Regions from separate parts of the Kribbella sp. NBC_01510 genome, predicted to be linked through region 2. Evidence: predicted binding sites of a transcription regulator. Region 2 holds the regulator's gene; the other holds the start of a gene.
What was found. The regulator HrcA, encoded in region 2, represses chaperone genes, less so after heat shock. The targets are predictions, from matches to a motif close to TTGGCACTCGNNNNNNNCGAGTGCCAA.

Region 1: groL (chaperonin GroEL) is a predicted target of HrcA. The motif match lies at 7,630-7,656, and genes of this name have one in related genera.

Annotation. Positions count from the first base shown of each region.
Region 1 is NZ_CP109418.1:1,048,441-1,058,472, forward strand. It holds gene OG558_RS05125 (VWA domain-containing protein) at 1-480, shown strand, start outside; gene OG558_RS05130 (FHA domain-containing protein) at 477-1,208, shown strand; gene OG558_RS05135 (NADP-dependent oxidoreductase) at 1,231-2,124, opposite strand; gene OG558_RS05140 (Crp/Fnr family transcriptional regulator) at 2,036-2,728, opposite strand; gene OG558_RS05145 (epoxide hydrolase family protein) at 2,803-3,984, shown strand; gene OG558_RS05150 (hypothetical protein) at 3,989-4,444, opposite strand; gene OG558_RS05155 (GNAT family N-acetyltransferase) at 4,568-5,500, opposite strand; gene groL (chaperonin GroEL) at 5,823-7,448, opposite strand; gene OG558_RS05165 (cupin domain-containing protein) at 7,687-8,013, opposite strand; gene OG558_RS05170 (GNAT family N-acetyltransferase) at 8,109-8,669, shown strand; gene OG558_RS05175 (MmcQ/YjbR family DNA-binding protein) at 8,666-9,001, opposite strand; gene OG558_RS05180 (PspC domain-containing protein) at 9,185-9,520, shown strand; gene OG558_RS05185 (S8 family serine peptidase) at 9,691-10,032, shown strand, end outside.
Region 2 is NZ_CP109418.1:5,251,594-5,261,625, forward strand. It holds gene OG558_RS26470 (NCS1 family nucleobase:cation symporter-1) at 139-1,674, opposite strand; gene OG558_RS26475 (MBL fold metallo-hydrolase) at 1,779-2,549, opposite strand; gene OG558_RS26480 (ThuA domain-containing protein) at 2,705-3,346, shown strand; gene OG558_RS26485 (Gfo/Idh/MocA family protein) at 3,331-4,434, shown strand; gene hrcA (heat-inducible transcriptional repressor HrcA) at 4,541-5,563, shown strand; gene dnaJ (molecular chaperone DnaJ) at 5,592-6,734, shown strand; gene OG558_RS26500 (16S rRNA (uracil(1498)-N(3))-methyltransferase) at 6,735-7,451, shown strand; gene OG558_RS26505 (helix-turn-helix domain-containing protein) at 7,534-7,863, shown strand; gene OG558_RS26510 (hypothetical protein) at 8,390-8,806, shown strand; gene OG558_RS26515 (hypothetical protein) at 8,806-9,027, shown strand; gene OG558_RS26520 (response regulator) at 9,050-9,736, shown strand; gene OG558_RS26525 (sensor histidine kinase) at 9,736-10,032, shown strand, end outside.

The DNA.
Region 1 (10,032 bases), 4.2 Mb from region 2:
ACCGGCTCGTACCCGACCGGCTCGTGGGGAGACGAGTCCCGCGACTACCACGTGGCGATCCGGCTGGCCGCGAAGGGAATCGGGCAGGAGCAGCTCGCCGCGCGAGTGCAGCTCGTGATCGGCGACGACGTGGTCGCGCAGGGCCTGGTCAAGGCGCTGTGGTCCGCGGACGAGGCGCTGACCACCCGGATCAGCCCGGAGGTCGCGCACTACACCGGCCAGACCGAGCTGGCCGAGGCGATCCAGGACGGCCTGGCCGCGAAGGCCGCGGGGGACACCGCGACCGCGACCACAAAGCTCGGCCGCGCGGTCCAGCTCGCTGCCCAGACCGGCAACGAGGAGGCGACCACCCGGCTGCGCAAGGTCGTCGACATCGACGACCAGGAAGCGGGTACGGTGCGGCTCAAGCGGACGGTCGAGAAAGCCGACGAGATGGCACTCGACACGGCCTCCACCAAGACCACCCGGGTGAAGAAATGACGACAGTCAGCTGTCCGAGCGGGCACCCGTCCGTCTCGACCGACTACTGCGACGTCTGCGGCCTGCCGATCGGCGTCGCGGCCACACCGGCCGCCGCGCAGGTGCCGGCCCCCGCCGTCGCGGCGCCGGCGCCGGCCACCACGGCCACGGCTCCGGCTGCCCAGACCTGCCCGAACTGTTCGGAGCCGGCGGCCACGGATGCCCTGTTCTGCGAGAACTGCGGCTACGACTTCACCACCGGCACCATGCCGCGGCAGGCCTCGTCACTCGACCTGTCCACCCCGCCGCCGGTGCCGGCCGCGCCCAAGGAGGTGGCCGAGTGGGTGGTCGAACGCTGGGTCGACCCCGACTGGTACGCCGTCCAGCAGAGCGACGACCCGTGTCCGTCGCCCGGCCTGCCGGTGGTGATCCCGCTGAACGAGAAGAGCGTGCTGATCGGCCGGCCGTCCCGGAGCCGCGGCATCTCGCCCGAGGTCGACTGCGGTGACGACACCGGGGTGAGCCGCCGTCAGGCCCAGCTCACCACCGACGGCCAGCGCTGGTGGGTCGAGGACCTGCAGTCCTCGAACGGCACGTACGTCGCTCCCGCCGCCGGACCGCTCCCCGAGGACCCGATCGTCCCAGGTCAGCGCCAGGAGCTGGACCCGGACGACCGGATCTACGTCGGCGCCTGGACGCGTCTCGTCGTCCGCAAATCCACCCCGGAAGAGCAGGCCGGCCAGGCCTGACCGGCGAGCAGCGGCCGACAGGTCACGGGACCAGGACGAGCTTGCCGCGGACGCCTCCGGCCTGGAGCAGGTCGAGGGCGTCCGCCGCATCCGTCAGCGCGAGCGTCTTGGCGACGGTCGCGGTCAGATGACCGGCTTCCGCGGCGCGGGCAAGACGGTCCAGCGTGCGGCCGTCGGGCTCGGCGCGGACGATCCTGGGCTCGATACCCCGGTCCGCGGTGAACTGACCACCCGGGACCCAGAACTCCGGCACGGTGGTGACATAGCTACCGCCGTCGCGCACCGCCGCAAAGGCCGCGCGAGCCCGCGGCCCGCCGACGACGTCGAGGGCAGCGTCAGCCGACCCCGAGGCCGGTCCCCCGGCCGAGTCCGCTGCCGGCGCCTCGCCCGGGTCCGGTGTGAGGACGGTGATGCCGCGCGCGACGGCGAGTTCGGTCGCGAATCGGCCGACCGCTCCCCGTGGTCCGTTGACCAGCAGCGTGCTGCCCGCTGCGAGGCCGAGGAGATCGAGCGCCTGGTAGGCGGTGAGCCCGGCGAGTGGCAGCGTGGCGGCCTCGGTCCAGTCGAGGTTCGCCGGTGCCGTGGCGACCTGTGCGACGGGAAGCGTCACGTACTCGGCAAAGCCACCGACCTGGGTCCGCGAGTGACCGGTACTGGCGATCACCGCCGCCCCGGCCTCCCAGTCGCCGCCCTCGACCACGCCGGCGACGTCGTACCCAGGCACGAGCGGCAGCCGGAGCTCGTCGTACCAGCGGTAGTTGCCGGCCAGCATGCCGAGGTCGGCGGGGTTGACCGCCGCGGCCATCACCCTGATCAGGACCTCGCCGTCAGCGGGTGCCTTCACCGGCAGGGTGTGTGGCCGCAGGACTGCTCCGGGGCCGACTCGGTCGGTTGCCATCGCGCGCATCGTCGTCATGATCCCGACCGTAGGCAGCCGCGGGCCGGTCGTCGTTGATCGAGATCAATCGCCGCCGGATCCGGCTGAGCGCCTCCGGTGTGATCCCGACGTACGACGCGATCTGGCGTTGCGTGAGCCGGCCGGCGAGGTCCTCGTGGCCTTCGAGGAACAGCCGGTACCGCTCGGTCGCGTCGGCGAGGAGCAACTCGGTCTGGCGTTGCTCGACCCGCAGGTACAGCGCCTCGGTCAGCCGGGCGACGAGAGCCTGCCAGCCCAGGCTCACCCGGACCAACGCGTCGTACGTCGACCGTGGAGCGATCATCAGGTCGGCCGGCTCGAGGGCCTCGATGGTCAGCCTGGAGGGCTCCTGCCGCAGCGCCGCGCTGTAGGCGCAGACGAGCTCGCCCTCGGCGCGGAACGCGAGCGTACGCTCGGTCCCCGCCGCGTCGGTCTGGTAGAGCCGGAAGAGTCCGCGCTCGACGAACCCGACGCGCTCCGGCCGGTCCCCGGCCCGGACAAGCAACTCGCCGCGCTCGACCCGGGCCGCGCGGAACAGCGCGCGGCCACGCTCGGCATCGGCGGCGGGAAGCTGAGCCAGGAAGCGGTCGAAGTTGCTCGTCACCTGACCATTGTCGCGCTCAGATTCGTTATTCATTGCGGAAGGAAGCTCGCCGCAATCGTTTCTAGCCTGAAGGCATGACAACGAACACGGACATCAGGCCCTTCCGGATCGAGATCCCGCAGGCGGAGGTGGACGACCTCAAGGCGCGGCTGGCCGCGGCGCGGTGGCCGGCCATTCCGGCCGTGGATGACTGGAGCCGCGGGGTTCCGGTCTCGTACCTCAAGGAGCTCGCCGGATACTGGGCCGACGGCTACGACTGGCGGGCCGCGGAGGCCGCGCTGAACGAGATCCCGCAGTTCACGACCGAGATCAACGGTCAGCGCATCCACTTCTTCCACCAGCGGTCGGCGTCGCCGGACGCGTTGCCGCTGATTCTCACGCACGGGTGGCCGGGGTCGCCGGTGGAGTTCCAGCAGGTGATCGGCCGGCTGACCGATCCGGCGGCGTACGGCGGTGACCCGGCCGACGCGTTCCATGTCGTCGTACCGTCGCTGCCTGGGTACGGGTTCTCCACGCCGCTCGGGCCGGGCGGGTTCAACCTCTTCGGGACGGCGCAGATGTGGGCCGAGCTGATGAGCCGGCTCGGGTACGAGCGGTACGCCGCTCACGGCACGGACGCGGGGTCCGGGGTTGCCGGGATGCTGCCGATGGTGGATCCGGCGCACGTGGTCGGCGCACATCTGGCTGGGGTGAGCGCGGGCGCGCCGTTCGGAGGACCGCTCTCGGTGGAGGGCCTGTCGGAGTCGGATCGGGCGCGGGTGGAACGGTTCAACAAGTCGCTCGACGACGGCTTCGGGTACTTCGTGTTGCAGTCGACGCGGCCGCAGACGCTGGCGTACTCGCTGAACGATTCGCCGATCGGGCAGCTGGCCTGGATCGTGGAGAAGTTCGCAGAGTGGACCGACCCGATCCACAAGTTGCCGGAAGAGGCCGTCGACCGGGACCAGTTGCTGACCAACGTCAGCCTGTACTGGTTCACCGGCTCCGGTGCGTCGTCGGCGCACGCGGTCTACGACGGAGTCCAGGCCTGGAAGGCGATGCTCGCCCATCAGGACTCAGGTGGCTGGGGTGACGTCCAGGGACCTCCGACCGGGGTCGCGGTGTTCGGTGCGGAGACGGCGATCAAGAGCCTGGCCGATCCGGCCGGCAAGATCGAGCACTGGAAGGAGTACGAGCGCGGCGGTCACTTCGCCGCGATGGAGGTGCCGGACCTGCTCGCCGGTGATCTGCGGACCTTCTTCCGGCCGCTGCGCTGACGGCTCAATGGCCGGGCTGGGCCTGATGGGTCCAGCCCGGCTGTGGCTTGAAGCAGAGCCACTCGATCACGGCGGAGCCGAGCACGATCGGGATCACCCACGACCACGGCTGGTGCGGCAGGCTCACCACCACGATCGCTGTCCACAAAGCGATCCAGCCGCCGCCGTAGCCGCGCAGTACGCCGCGGTACCACAACCCGCCGGGCGCTTCGGCGGCCCGCTGGCCGAGGTACACGAACAGGTACGACGCGATCGAGATCGGCCAGAAGAACCACAGGCCGCTCCAGTCGTACGGCACCATCACGAGTGCGGACACGCAGACCAGCGCGATGGCCCAGTGATAGACCTCGCCGGCCCAGTTCAACCCGTGCCGGCGCAGGGTGAGGACGATCGCCAACGGGCCGAACACGATCGCGACGACGCCGGCCACGACGTGCAGGATGAGCGCGATGTCACGCACCGCCGTGCCTCCCCTGCTCCCGACTCCCCCCGGAGCTCTCTGACATGTCAGGGAGCATAGGGGTCCGGAACGCCCGCCGTCTGCCCCTCGGCGCACCCAGTCGGGTACGCCGAGAGATAGCCTTCAGACCTCCGGGAAGGAGAGCACCCGGCGGACGGCGAAGTTCCGGTATCCCAGGCGTTCGAAGCTCTTGGCCATCGGGACGTTGCCGAAGTCGGTGTCGGCCCGGATGTGCTCGGCACCCGTCTCCGCGAGCAGGTGGGTGATCTCGGCCAGCAGGTCGTCGCTGTACCCGTGCCCGCGCTGCTCGGGCAGGACCCCGAGGTACCCGACCACCGGCCCGCCGGCGTTGGCGGACGGCATCGCGAACCCGATCAGTTTCCCGTCGGCGTCGTACCCGAGCCGCCACCAGGACCGGTCGCCCGGCATCGACTTGTACATGTCGAGCTCCTCGCGGGCCGCGCCCTCGACCCCGAGCCGCGCGATCTCCCGCGCGGTGGCCGCGTCCAGGCTGCCCTCGCTGACCCGCATGAACACGTCCACGAAGGCCTCGTCGTCGGCCGGCTCGAACCGCAGCCGGGTGGACCGCGGCGGCAGTCCGTACGCCGGCTTCCACTCGTACCGCAACCGGTCGGTGATCTCGGTCAGCCCGGCCGCCGCGGCCGCCTGGCTGCGTGGCTCGAGCGCTGCGACCACGTCGGGCTGGTCCCGCCAGTCGCTGTTCAGGAAGAAGTGGTACTCCGGCGGCTCGGCATCGGCCGGGCGGGCCTTCACGGCGTGCTCGATCAGCGCCGTCCAGACCGGGACCGGGTCGCCGTCGCCGGCGTAGTACAGGCCGTCGATGCTGTACGGGTGGGCGTCGCCGGGGGCGCCCCACCAAATGGCGAGAGCCAGGATCCTGCCGTCTTCCTCGACGACCCAGGTCCAGTCGTCGCGGTAGTAGCCGTCGGCAACGTACTCGCCGTAGCGGTCGAGCGTGACGGTGTTGACCGACTTCTGCTCGATCAGGGAAAGGATGGTGTCGAGGTCGGCCTCGACGGTGGTGCGGATGGTCACGAATCCTCCAGCAGGAGGCGCGCTGCTCCGCTCAGTGCGAGCTGTGCGAGCGGATCGGTCGCGCCGGGAAACAAGTCAGAGTGTTCATCGGTCGCTCCTTCCGCTGCGGTTCGGTCTCGCCGGGCCAGACTCTAGGGCGCGGCCGGGGTCATAGTCCAATTGTTATTCACACCTGGGATCCTCGGCTCCATCGCTTACGTCCGAAGAACTGTGGCCTGCAGCCCTCACATCTTCGGACGTAAGCGCGAGGGACAGCAAGAAGGCGGTCCCGGGATTGCTCCCGGGACCGCCTTTACTGCTTGTGCTGTCGGACCTCAGTGGATCAGAAGTCCATGCCGCCCATGTCGGGCGCGCCACCCTGAGCGGCCGAGGCCTTCTCCGGCTTGTCGGCGATGACGGCCTCGGTGGTGAGGAACAAGGCCGCGATGGACGCCGCGTTCTGCAGCGCCGAGCGCGTCACCTTGGCAGGGTCGATGATGCCGGTGGCGATCAGGTCGACGTACTCACCGGACGCGGCGTTGAGGCCCCAGCCCGGCTCGAGGTTGCGAACCTTCTCCACCACGACGCCACCCTCGAGGCCGGCGTTCACGGCGATCTGCTTCAACGGCGCCTCGACCGCGGACCGCACGATCGCGGCACCGGTGGCCTCGTCACCGTCGAGGTCCAGCTTCTCGAACGCGATCACCGACGCCTGAAGCAGCGCCACGCCACCACCGGCGACGATGCCCTCCTCGACGGCCGCCTTCGCGTTGCGAACGGCGTCCTCGATGCGGTGCTTGCGCTCCTTCAGCTCGACCTCGGTGGCCGCGCCGACCTTGATCACCGCAACGCCACCGGCCAGCTTGGCCAGCCGCTCCTGCAGCTTCTCGCGGTCGTAGTCGGAGTCCGACTTCTCGATCTCGGCGCGGATCTGGTTCACCCGGCCGCCGATCTGGTCGGCGTCACCCTCGCCCTCGACGATGGTCGTCTCGTCCTTGGTGACGACGATCTTGCGGGCCTGGCCGAGCAGCTCCAGGTCGACGGAGTCCAGCTTGAGGCCGACCTCCTCGGAGATCACCTCGCCGCCGGTGAGGACGGCGATGTCGACCAGCATGGCCTTGCGGCGGTCACCGAAGCCCGGCGCCTTGACGGCGACGGCCTTGAAGGTGCCCTTGATCTTGTTCACGACCAGGGTCGCCAGCGCCTCGCCCTCGATGTCCTCGGCGATGATCGCCAGCGACTTGCCGGTCTGCATGACCTTCTCCAGCACCGGAACCAGGTCCTTGATGCTCGAGATCTTGCTGTTGACGATCAGGATGTACGGGTCGTCGAGGACCGCTTCCATCCGCTCGGTGTCGGTCACGAAGTAAGGCGAGATGTAGCCCTTGTCGAAGCGCATACCCTCGGTGAGCTCGAGCTCGAGACCGAAGGTGTTGCTCTCCTCGACGGTGATGACACCTTCCTTGCCGACCTTGTCCATCGCCTCGGCGATGATCTGGCCGACCTGGTTGTCGGCGGCCGAGATGGACGCGGTCGCAGCGATCTGCTCCCGGGTTTCGACCGGCTTGGCCAGCGCGAGCAGCTGCTCGCTGACCGCCTCGGTCGCCTTCTCGATGCCCTTCTTCAGGCTCATCGGGTTGGCGCCGGCCGCAACGTTGCGCAGCCCCTCGCGGACGAGGGCCTGGGCCAGCACGGTGGCGGTGGTGGTGCCGTCACCCGCGACGTCGTCGGTCTTCTTCGCAACTTCCTTGACGAGCTCGGCCCCGATCTTCTCGTACGGGTCCTCGAGCTCGATCTCCTTGGCGATGGAGACACCGTCGTTGGTGATGGTGGGGGCGCCCCACTTCTTCTCCAGGACGACGTTGCGGCCCTTGGGGCCGAGCGTCACCTTGACCGCATCGGCGAGGGTGTTCATCCCTCGCTCGAGGCCGCGGCGCGCCTCTTCATTGAAAGAAATCAGCTTGGGCATTCTCCGCGAGTCCTCCCGCGTCGAGTCTTTGTGTTCAGCCGGCCCGGATGCCCGCGACGGACGGCGCCGAGGTCGCGGCGTTCATGTCCCGCCACGCTCCGGCACCTCATCGAGGCCGTCTTCTGTCACACTCGCGGGGCAGGAGACTTATCACTCTCACCCTTCGAGTGCTAACCAAGTATTAGCACTCGACCCAAACGAGTGCAAGCCGGCCCCCCGCCCGGGGGCCGGCTCGCGATCAGCTCGCGGCGGGCGCCTCCGCCGGCCCGAAGACGATGATCCGGACACCGGTCTCGGTCCGCGGCTGGTGCCGGCTGCCGGCCTGGTAGTACAGATAGGTCCCCGCCGGGTAGGACCGGCCGTGGTCGAGCAGTTCGCCCGCCGCGACGTAGATCAGCTCGTCCCGGTCGTGCACGTCGACCTCCGGCCAGGCGATCCCGGCGTCGAGATCGAAGGCGCGGACCAGCACCTGCCCACTGGACGGCAGGGCCCGGCGGACGATGCCCGGCGCGACCGGGCTGGTTTCGGCGTCATCGAGAAGGACTGCTTGAGGTTCGTTCGACATGGCCCAAACCTCGCATCGCGGCCGGACCGGCGACAGTCTCGTCCCGGTCCCCCACCGGACGCATCCGGTCACGCCAGGCACAGTACGGTGACCGCATGCTGGAGGTGCGCCCGGCCGGGCCGGACTCGTGGGACGACGTGGCGGCGGTGATGGGCGAGCGTGGCGATCCGGCGCGGTGCTTCTGTCAGTACTTCCGGCTTCGCGGCCGGCAATGGTCCGACGCGCCCCCGGACAGCCACCGGAAGGCGTTGCGATCCCAGGTCTGCGACGCGAAGCAGCCACCCGGTGTCCTCGCGTACGACGCGACCACGCCGGTCGGCTGGTGTGCGGTCGCCCCGCGGACGTCGTACCCACGGGTGGTCGCCTCACCCAACTGGCGCACCGATCGACCGGACGCGTGGGTCATCACGTGCTTCGTCGTACCGGTGGGCCACCGCCGCCAGGGCCTCGCACGCCAACTGGCCCACGGAGCTGTCGATCTGGCCGGCTCGTACGGCGCCACCGTCATCGAGGGCTGTGCCGTCGACACTTCCACTACCAATCGCGTTCCCTCGTCCGACCTCTATCGCGGCCCGCTGTCCGTCTTCCTCGACGCCGGCTTCACCGAGGTCAGCCGCACCAGCCCGCAATGGGTCCTGGTCCGTCGGGCGCTCTAGGACGTCAGCTGGGAGATCAGGTACTTCGGGGCGGTCAGGCGCCAGGCCTCGGTGATCAGTTCCCGGAGCTCTTCGTCGTCGGCCGCGGCGATGTCGATGTCTAGCCACGCGAAGCGGCCGGCCGCCCAGGACGGGGAGTACACGTCCGGATCCTCGGCCACCAGCGCTTCCTGCTCCTCGCGCAACGCCTTGAGCTGCAGCCTGGTCTCGTCCTCCGACATGTACGCGAAGCTCTTGTTCCGCACCTTGAAGACCGGCTGACCCGCCCAGCCCTCGTGTTCCTCCACTCCCGGCAGCCCGAACACGACCTTCTGCAGCACCTGGACGTCCATTCCCCCGACGGTAAGCACCCGCACCGACAGTTTCCGCCGTACGACGTCAGCGCCCCCGCGATCGTGGGTCGGGTTCAACCAAAGTCGTCAGGGGTGGGTGATCGGGGTTCCAGGGGTCGGATCAGGGGTTGGTCGGTACCGATCCTGATGTGGCGGAGGGGTGCTGGACGGGAGAGTGGAGCCATGACGAACTCCAACGCACCGTTCTCGAACCTGTCCGGCAAGGTCCTCCGTCGTTCCCGCGACCAGCGGATGCTGTCCGGTGTCTCCGGCGGTATCGCCGAGTACCTGAACATCGACGTCACCCTGGTCCGCCTCGCCATCGTCGGTCTGACCCTGATCACCGGTGGCACCGCTCTGCTCGGCTACGCGGTGGCCTGGATCGTGATTCCCGAGGCCGACGGCAAGGCGGTCTGGCAGAACGTCCAGCAGTCGGTGAACCAGCAGAACCACTCGCCCGAGGCCGACATCGCCTCCCGTATCTACGACGACACCAACAACAAGCCCCCGGCGGCATGATCCGCCCTGCGCCCCTCCCGGGCGCAGCCCACGACCACCCCGCGGCGGGGTGACGGCACCGTTCGTCACCCCGCCGCGGCCGTCCCAGCCGCGCGGCCGACTCGCGCCATGACGGGTATCTGCCAGTCCGAGGGATTGCTCGCGACTGCGGCGGCTCGTACGTTCCCCGCGTGCCTCCTCGACGACTTACCGCCCTCGTCCTTGCTGGAACGCTGACCGCCGCACTGCTGGCCACAGCCGGCACTGCCACGGCCCTGCCCCCGACCACTGCCGCACCAGAACAGTCCGGCACCGGTTCAGCCACCGACCTGGTCACGCTCGTGACCGGCGACGTCGTACGCCTCGACACCCAGGCGGATGGCACACAGCAGGCCACCGTCGTGGCGGGCGCACCCGGCGGCACCTACAGCTACGTCCGCGACGGCGACGTGTACGTCGAGCCGGCCTCGGCACAGGAACTGCTGGCCGCCGGCAAGCTCGATCCACGTCTCTTCGACGTCAGCGCCCTGGTC
Region 2 (10,032 bases):
CACCCACGGAAACGTCACAAGAGCCGGAATAGCAGGTATCGCCCCGCCGCAACCTGTCTCAGGTCCCGAGAACTGCCGGGAACGGATCCGGTAGGCCCCTGGACGCACGAGTCCCACCAGAGCGGCGTACGCCGGGTATTAGTACGTGGGAGCGGCGTGGGTCGCGGTGGGTTGACGGGTTGGTGCGGTGATGGTGAGGACCAGGTAGGTGAGGAAGCCGACGACCAGGCCGACCGCCCACGAGTAGTCGTACAGCGGCTTGAGGATCGGGATCAGGCCGTCCTGCGGGAACGGGCCGGCGCCGGGGTTCGAGTACGCGCCGCCGACGGCCAGCAGCGAGCCGAGCAGGGTGGCGACGACGCCTCGCCAGTTCCAGCCGGCGGAGTACCAGTAGCGGCCGTCGGTCAGGTAGAGGTCGGCGAGGAACAGGTTGGTCCGGTCGATCAGCCAGTACCCCGCGATCAGTACGCCGGCCACCGACGCGAGCAGACCGCCGTAGAAGGACAGCCAGACGAAGATGTAGATGGACGGGTCCGAGATCAGCCGCCACGGCTGGATCACGATGCCGACCACGCCGGTGACCAGGCCCGCGGTGCGGAAGTTCAGCCAGCGTGGGAGTGCGTTGGCGAAGTCGTACGACGGGCTGACGACGTTGGCGGCCACGTTGCACGACATCGTCGCGAGGATCGCCATGACCAGGCCGATCGTCACGACCACCGGGTTCTCGAACCGGCGGGTCAGCTCGACCGGGTCCCAGATCGCCGTACCGTAGACCAGCACCGTGCCCGACGTGGTGATGATCGAGACCAGCGCGATGAACGACATCGTCGTCGGCAGGCCGATGATCTGGCCCCAGACCTGCTGCCGCTGGCCCTTCCCGAACCGGGTGAAGTCCGGCATGTTCAGCGACAGCGTCGCCCAGAACGCGATCATGCCCATCAGCGCCGGCGGGAAGATCTTCCAGAAGTCGCTGCCCCAGCCGAGTTTCGACGGCTGGTCCAGGATCGGCCCGAGCCCGCCGGCCTTGACCAGGATCGCGATCATCAGCGCGAGGAACGCGACCGTGACCAGCGGCGCCGCCCAGTTCTCGAACCGTCGGAGGCCCTCGATGCCACGCCAGATCAGCCCCATCTGGAGCACCCAGAAGAACGCGAAGCTGAGCCACATCGTCCACGGGTGGCCGCCGATCGCGGACGCGTCGGTCCAGCCCTTGCCGAACAGCTCACCGAGGATCACGTAGATGGCCTGCCCGCCGATCCAGGTCTGGATGCCGAACCAGCCGCAGGCGATGAAGGCTCGCAGCAAGGCCGGGAAGTTCGCGCCGCGGATGCCGTAGAAGGCGCGCGCGAAGACCGGGAACGGGATGCCGTACTTCGTCCCCGCATGACTGTTCAGCAGCAGCGGGACCAGGACGATCAGGTTCCCCAGGGTGATCGTGAGGAACGCCTGCAGCCAATTCATCCCGAGCGCGACCAGGCCGGCCGCCAGCAGATAGCTCGGGATGTTGTGCGCCATGCCCATCCACAGGGCGGCGTAGTTGTACGTCGTCCAGGTCCGCTCGGGCAACCGGGTCGGCGCGAGCTCGGCGTTGGCGTACGGGCTGTTCGCGATCGCGTCCTGATCGCTCAGCTCGACCCGCCCATCGGAGTGAACGGTCTGCTCTGTCGTGGTCATTGGCCCCACCACCCGATCCGTCGAGGACGTTCCGCTTCGGAACAACCTGCGGTACGACGTGACGTCCTGTCAACGGACAACTACAACAATGCGCCGTCAGGCCATCAGCCGGGGCCGAGCAGTGGCAGCGTCGGTCGGCGCGGGGTGCCGAGAACCTCGTAACCGCGCTTGATCGCGTCCTGCAGTTTCTCGAGCGGCCAGGGCCAGTCGTCGGTGTGCTGCAGTGCGTCGTCGAGCGAGGTGCCGGCGTAATGGAGCCCCGAGATGGTGTTGGCGACCGTCCCCAGATCACCGGCCTGGGTGCGGACGAACTCCGCATCCACGACGGCGCCATGTCCTGGAACGACCTTCGCGGTGTCCGACAACAGGCCGATCACGCGGTCGAGCGTTTCGGGCCATTCGAGCGGATAGGAATCGTCGCCGTACGACGGCGGTGCGGACTCCTCGACGAGATCGCCGACGAAGAACACGTCCACATCCGGTACGACGACCACCACGTCGCCGTCGGTGTGTCCGTTGCCCAGATGCAGGAGCTCGACCCGGCGATCACCGAGGTCGACGACCTTCGCGACGGAGAAGGTGCTGGCAGTCAGCTTCGCGGCGGCTGCGGTGTTCTCGTGCGCGATGACCTCGGCCTGATCGAACACGCTGTTGCCGACGACGTGGTCGAAGTGAGCGTGCGTGTTGACGACCCAGCGCACCGGTACGTCGGTGGCCTCGCGGATGTGGTCACGGAGTTCCTCGGCCTGCTCGGTCGTGGCCCGGGTGTCGATCAGCAGTGCGCCGTCGGTCCCCGCGACCAGGCCGATGTTCAGGTCCCATTCGTCGTACCGCCGGACCCAGCACCGATCCCCGATCTCGACCCACTCACTCATGGCGCCGAGATTACTGCTCAGCACATCGCCCGCCGACAGCCGCCCTGATCCACGAAGCGGAATCGGACTTGAAGGCGGCCCGGGACGGGCTTAGTGTCACGGTGGCGGCTCGCAATTTTCGGCGCTGCTCCGAAAACTTTCGAAGGGCGGACGTTTTGACGACACGACGTGCACTGGTGGTCCGGGGCGGCTGGGAAGGCCACTCCCCGGTCGAGGCGACCGACCTGTTCATCCCGTACCTGCGGGAGAACGGCTACGAGGTCACCGTCTCGGACACGACCGAGAGCTACCTGAACCTGGACGGTGTCGACCTGGTGCTGCAGTGCGTCACCATGAGCGAGATCCCCGCCGAGCACGTCAAGGGCCTGGATGCGGCGATCCGGAACGGCACCGGCCTGGCCGGCTGGCACGGCGGCATCGCGGACTCGTTCCGGAACAGCGCGGACTACAACTTCATCGTCGGCGGGCAGTTCATCTCGCACCCGCACGGCTTCACCGACTACCGCGTCGACGTGGTCGCCGAGCACCCGATTGTGGAAGGCATCAGCCACTTCGACGTTCACACCGAGCAGTACTACATCCACTACGACCCGACGGACACGGTGCTGGCGACCACCACGTTCCAGTCGCACCCGGACTACCCGTGGATCGAGGGCGCGGTGATGCCGGCCATCTGGACCCGGACCTGGGGTGAGGGCAAGGTCTTCGTCTGCACCGTCGGTCACAAGCTGGACGACCTCGAGGTTCCCGAGGTGCGCACGATCATCGAGCGGGGGCTGCTGTGGGCGAGCAAGTGACAGGCATCGGCATCGTCGGCACCGGAGTCATCTCCGGCACCTATCTGGACCACCTGGCGAAGCTGCCGGGCGTCGACGTGGTCGCGGTCGCCGACCTGGACGTCAGCCGCGCCCAGGCGATCGCCGACAAGAACCCGGGCATCCGCGCGCTGTCGCCGCAGGAGCTGTACGCCGCGGACGACGTCGACATCGTGCTCAACCTGACCATCCCCGCCGCCCACGCGCCGGTGCACCAGGCTGCGCTCGAAGCCGGCAAGCACGTGTACGGCGAGAAGCCGCTGGCCGTGGACCGCGCCGCGGCCGAGCCCCTCCTGAAGTACGCCGCTGCCAACAACCTGCGCGTCGGTTGCGCACCGGACACCGTGCTCGGCACCGGCACCCAGACCGCGCGGGCGGTCATCGACCGCGGCGACATCGGCGTACCGCATGCTGCGACTGCGTCCTTCGTCACGCCCGGACACGAGCTGTGGCACCCGGCGCCGGAGTTCTACTACCAGCCCGGCGGCGGTCCGGTCCTCGACATGGGTCCGTACTACATCACCAGCCTGGTCACCCTGCTCGGTCCGGTACGGCGGGTCACCGCGTGGAGCGGTCGGTCGAAGGACGAGCGCAAGATCCACACCGGTCCGCGCGCCGGCGAGACCTTCCCGGTCCAGGTGCCGACGCACGTGACCGGCGTACTGGAGCACGAGTCGGGTGCATTGACCACTGTGTTCATGTCGTTCGACATCTGGGCCACACGGCTGCCGCGGATCGAGGTGCACGGGACCGAGGGCAGTGTGTCGGTGCCGGACCCGAACGGCTTCGACGGCACGGTGGAGATCGCCACGGCCACGAACCGTGACTGGACCGAGGTCCCGGTCAGCGGTGGGTACGCCGGAGCCGGCCGGGGAGTCGGGGTCGCGGACATGGCGCGTGCGCTGCGCACCGGTGAGCCACACCGGGCCGACGGCGCACTGGCCTACCACGTGCTCGACGTACTCGAGTCACTCCTCGAAGCGGCCGCCCAGGACCAGCCGGTGGACGTCGCGAGCACGGTCGGCCGCCCGGCCGCCGTACCGTTGGGGGCGTCGCCCGAGTCCGCCTGAGACCCGTCCCACGCCGCAACGCGTCGGTGCGAGCTACTACGGCTCGGTAGACTGGCACTCTGAGCGCTGGAGTGCCAAGGGTCGACGCTGAGAGAGGGTGGTGCGCGTGCTGGACGACCGCAAGCTGGATGTACTGCGCGCCATCGTCGAGGACTACGTGGCGACCCACGAGCCGGTCGGCTCCAAAACGCTGGTGGATCGGCACAACCTCGGGGTGTCGCCGGCGACCGTGCGCAACGACATGGCCGCGCTGGAGGAGGAGGGGTACATCACCCAGCCGCATACCAGCGCGGGCCGGATCCCGACCGACGCCGGTTACCGGCTGTTCGTGGACAAGCTGAGCACGGTCAAGACGCTGTCCCCGGCGGAGAAGAAGGCGATCACGTCCTTCCTGGCCGGTGCGGTCGACCTGGACGACGTCGTCCGCCGTACCGTCCGGCTGCTCGCTCAGATCACCCGCCAGGTCGCGATCGTGCAGTATCCGTCGCTCAACCGGTCGAGCGTCCGGCACATCGAGGTCGTCACGATGACCCCGCGCCGGCTGCTGCTGGTCCTGATCACCAGTACCGGCCGGGTCGAGCAGCGGATCGTCGAGCCGCCGCACGACGTCGACGAGCAACTGATCGCGGACGTGCGATCGCGGCTGAACACGGCCCTGGCCGGGCAGCGCCTGACCGAGGCGGCGACCTCGCTGGCCGCCGTTCCGGAGGCGTTCCAGCCGTCCGACCGCCACCTGGTGGCGGCCATCGTGACGACCCTGATGGAAGCGTTCACCGACGAGGGCGGCGAGCAGCGGATCGCGGTCGGCGGCGCGGCCAACCTGACCCGGTACGGCGACGACTTCGAGCGCAACGTGAAGCCGGTGCTGGAGGCACTGGAGGAGCACGTCATCCTGCTCAAGCTGCTCGGTGAGGCGACCAACCCGCAGACCCTGACGGTCCGCATCGGGCACGAGAACCCGTACGAGGAACTGGCCACCACCTCGGTGGTCGCGACCGGGTACGGGTCCAAGTCGGAGGCGCTGGCCACGCTCGGCATCGTCGGCCCGACCCACATGGACTATCCGAGCACGATGGGCGCCGTCCGCGCCGTCGCGCGTTACGTCAGCCAGATCCTGGCCGACTCATGACTATCGCTATCAACCCCTGGTCTGGAGTATGAGCACCGATTACTACGCCGTCCTGGGCGTCAGCCGTGACGCCTCACCGGACGAGATCAAGAAGGCGTACCGCAAACTGGCGCGCCAGTACCACCCGGATGTGAACGACTCCGAGGACGCGCACCACAAGTTCCAGGAGATCGGCCGCGCGTTCCAGGTGCTGAGCGACCCGCAGAAGCGGCAGATGCACGATCTCGGTGGTGATCCGTTCGCGACCGCCGGCGCGGGCGGCGGGGCCGGTGGGTTCGGTCAGGCCTTCACCTTCACCGACATCATGGACGCCTTCTTCGGCCAGACCGGCGGGGCGACCCGCGGGCCGCGGCCGCGGACCCGGCGTGGCCAGGACGCGCTGATCCCGCTGCGGATCGACCTCGCCGAGGCGGCGTTCGGGACGACCCGGGAGCTCAAGGTCGACACCGCCGTGCTGTGCCCGACCTGTTCGGGGTCCGGCGCGGCGGCCGGGTCCGAGCCGGTCACCTGCGAGATCTGCCACGGCCGGGGCGAGGTCACCCACACGCAGCGGTCGTTCCTCGGTGAGGTGCGGACCATGCGGCCGTGCCCGAACTGCCGCGGCTACGGCACGACCATCCCGAACCCGTGCGTCGAGTGCGCCGGCGACGGTCGTGTCCGGTCCCGCCGTACCGTCACCGTGAAGATCCCCGGCGGCGTCGACAGCGGCACCCGGGTGCAGCTGTCCGGCCAGGGCGAGGTCGGCCCCGGTGGCGGCCCGGCCGGCGACCTGTACGTCGAGATCGAGGTCGAACCGCACGACATCTTCACCCGCAACGGCGACGACCTGCACTGCACCGTCACGCTGCCGATGACGGCGGCGGCGCTCGGCACCACGATCGACCTGCCGACCCTCGAGGGCGAGACGACCCCGCTGGAGATCCGGCCGGGCACGCAGTCCGGCACCGCGCAGACGCTCACGGCCCGCGGTGTCCCGCGGCTGCGGCACGCGGGGCGCGGCGACCTGATCGTCCAGGTGATCGTCGAGACCCCGACCAAGCTCGACGACTCGCAGGCCGACCTGCTCCGGCAACTCGCCGAGTCCCGTGGCGAGGAGCGCCCGCAAGGCCATGTCCAAGCCACCCACAAGGGCGTCTTCGGCCGCCTCCGCGACGCCTTCGGCGCCCACTAGATGGGAGTCGCGGTCTTCTTCGCCGAGAAGCTGGACGGCGACGAGCTGACCCTGGAAGGAACCGAAGGCCGGCATGCGGCCGTGGTTCGGCGGATCGGGCCCGGCGAGCGGGTTCGGTTGACCGATGGGCGCGGGGCCTGGGCCGAAGGGCCGGTGGTTGCTGCCGGCAAGGCTGGGGTGACTGTCTCCGTGGATGAGCGGGGGAGTGTGCCGGCGGCGCGGCCGCGGGTAGTTGTGGTGCAGGCGGTGCCCAAGGGGGAGCGGGCCGAGCTTGCGGTGGAGATGCTCACCGAGGTGGGCGCCGACGTGATCGTGCCGTGGAACGCGGAGCGGAGTCAGTTCCGCGCCAACCCGGAACGGGTCGCCAAGACGCTCGCGAAGTGGCAGGAGTGGGCCTTCGAGGCGAGCAAGCAGTCGCGGCGGTCGTGGTTCGCCGAGGTCGCGCCGATCGCCTCCACCGCCGAGGTCGCGCAGTTGCTCGCCGCTGCCGCGCTGCCGGTCGTGCTGCACGAGGAAGCCACAGTCCCGCTCGCTGCCCTCGACGTACCTGATGACGGCGACGTCGTGATCGTGATCGGCCCCGAGGGTGGCATTGCCCCGGACGAGCTGACCGCCTTCGGGGTCGAGCCGGTTCGGCTCGGCGACACCGTCTTGCGCACCTCGACGGCCGGGGTCGCCGCGGCTGCCGCGCTCCTCGCGCGCTCGCGCTGGACCTGACCGCGCGCTGTCCGCAGGCCAGCGACGACCTAGACTGTTAGACACCAACCGAACCTCCCTGTGCGACGAGGATCGAGCACTTATGGCTGTGGAATCCGCTCGAACGCGCGCGCTCAGCCACGCCGACCCGGCCGGGGTGCCGTTGCAGGCGGCGCTCGACGCGCTCGCCGACCCGGTCCGCCGGTCGATCCTGCGTGACTTGGCCGGGCACGACGACTGGACCCGTGCCTGCGGCACCTTCGACCTGCCCGTGACGAAGGGGACCCGCAGCCACCACTTCGCCGTACTGCGCGCCGCCGGCCTGATCGAGCAACGCGACGAGGGCGCCCGCCGCCTCAACCGCCTCCGCCGCCCGGAATTCGACCAGGCCTTCCCGGGCCTCCTCGCCGCGACCATCGACCGCGCGGACTAGGAGTTGCTCGCGCCGGCCGGTTGACAGCAGCCGGGACCTGCGGGCGTGCGGTGCGGACCTGAGACACTCACCAACCCCGCCGCCGCGTCATCATCAGTGCAGGTCTGAGCGTGACCGGTCCGGGCGGTGCCTGCTTGGTGAGTGGCACAGCTCCGCTCCGCGGATCCGAACCGCCCCCATGCCGGGAGCGCGTCCGCTCCATCCACTGCCCCGCCGCGCCGTCCTCGGCCCGGGTGGATCGGAGCTGTGAACGATGACGGGGATCGTCTTTGGGCCAGCCGCTATGCAGCTGCTGGGGCCTCGGACAAGAGGTGGTGAGCCGGGAGCCGTTATTCCTTGTCCCAGCCCACGACGGGCTGTACCCGCCATCGAGAAGGTTCCCGTCGCCGAAGCCCGTGCGCCGACCCGGGTGGACGGGCAGCCATGCCGTGATCCTTACACAGTCCGAACATTGCGCCGATGGTCCTCGAACGGGGTTCGGGGAGAGTCGTTCATGTCAGGTTGACCGAGAACGAGGAGTGCAGAGATGCGCAGGTCTGTGCGCGGCACGGTGGCGGTGGGTACGTCGGCCGTCCTACTGGTGGGCGGTCTGGTCGGAGGTACGACGGTTGCGTCGGCCGATCCGAGTCCGACGCCGACTCCGACGTACAAGCAGGTCACGCTCAGCCCGGAGGAGTCGCAGCGGCTGTGTGCCGAGAAGCTGCCGAAGCTGATCGAGCGCCGCGACAAGCTGGCGAAGCGGATCAGCGGCGGCGCGGACGTGAAGGGTTCGGTCGCGTGGCTGAAGGCGCGCGCCGAGAAGCAGAAGGCCAAGGGGCACGAGAAGATCGCCGCCCAGCTCCAGAAGCGGGCCGATCGCCGGTCCGAGCGGCTCACCCAGCTCGGCACGATGAAGACGAAGCTCGAGACCTTCAAGTCCCAGCACTGCCAGGTCGCGAAGTGATGCGCAAGGTCCTGGTCGTGCTCGCGGGTACGGCGGCGATGGTGATCGGACTGTCGTCGTGTGGGAACTCCGCCGAGCAGTCCGGCCGGCAGGGAACCGGACAGCCCGCTCCTGCTCCGGCGGCCACTCAGCAGGTGGGGTCGCCGGAGCAGGAGCTGGCGGGGATCGGGTCTACCCTGGACGCGATCGATGGCGAGCTGGCAGCAGACGGCTCACCCTGAGCAGGCACTCCAGGAGCAGATGATGACCGCAGCCGCTCGCGGGCTGGTCCTGGTCGTGGAGGACGAGGTGGCGATCGCCGAGGTGATCGCGCTGTACCTGCGGCGTGACGGGTTCGGCGTACAGGTCGAGTCCGACGGCGAGGGCGCGCTGGCCGCCTGGCGGCGGCTCCATCCCGTCGCGGTGATCCTCGACATCGGGCTGCCGGGACGCGACGGCACGGACATCTGCCGAACGATGCGCGCGGCAGGGGACTGGACTCCGGTCCTGTTCGTCACCGCGCGCGACGACGAGGTCGACCGGCTGCTCGGCCTCGAGCTCGGCGCCGACGACTACGTCACCAAGCCGTTCAGTCCGCGCGAACTGGCCGCGCGGGTGCGGACCGTACTGCGGCGATCGGCCGGCACGTTGCCTGCGGGAGACGTGCTGTCGGTGGGGGCGGTGCGGGTGGATGTGAGTCGGCGGCGGGCGTGGGCCGGTGACGCCGAGGTGAGTCTGACCTCGACCGAGTTCGATCTGCTCGCGCAGTTGTTCCGGCGGCCAGGGCGGGTGTTCGAGCGGGATGAGTTGCTGAGCTCGGTGTGGGGTTACCAAGCGTCGGCCGGGACGCGGACAGTCGACGTACACATCGCTCAGCTCCGGGCCAAGCTCGGATCGTCCAGTCCCATCCGCACCGTCCGCGGCGTCGGGTACGCCGCGGATCTCGACTGATGGCGTCCGTGCCACACGATCTCCGCTCAGCAGGAGACGAGGTCGGGCGGGGATCACTGGCGACCCGGATCGTGGTCGCTTGCGTCGCGGTGGCCGGGATCGCCGTGCTGGTCGCGGGCGTGGTGATGGCGGGGCTGGCCCGGCGGTCGGCTCAGAACGTGTTGCAGGACTCGCTGGCCGCGCAAGCTGATGTGATCGCCAGTCAGGTGGACGAGCGGGGTGCGGGGTCGCGAACGGTGGGGCTCGGGCGGGTCGCCCAGGTGGTGCGTGGGCAGGGGATCGTCGTGGTGATTCTG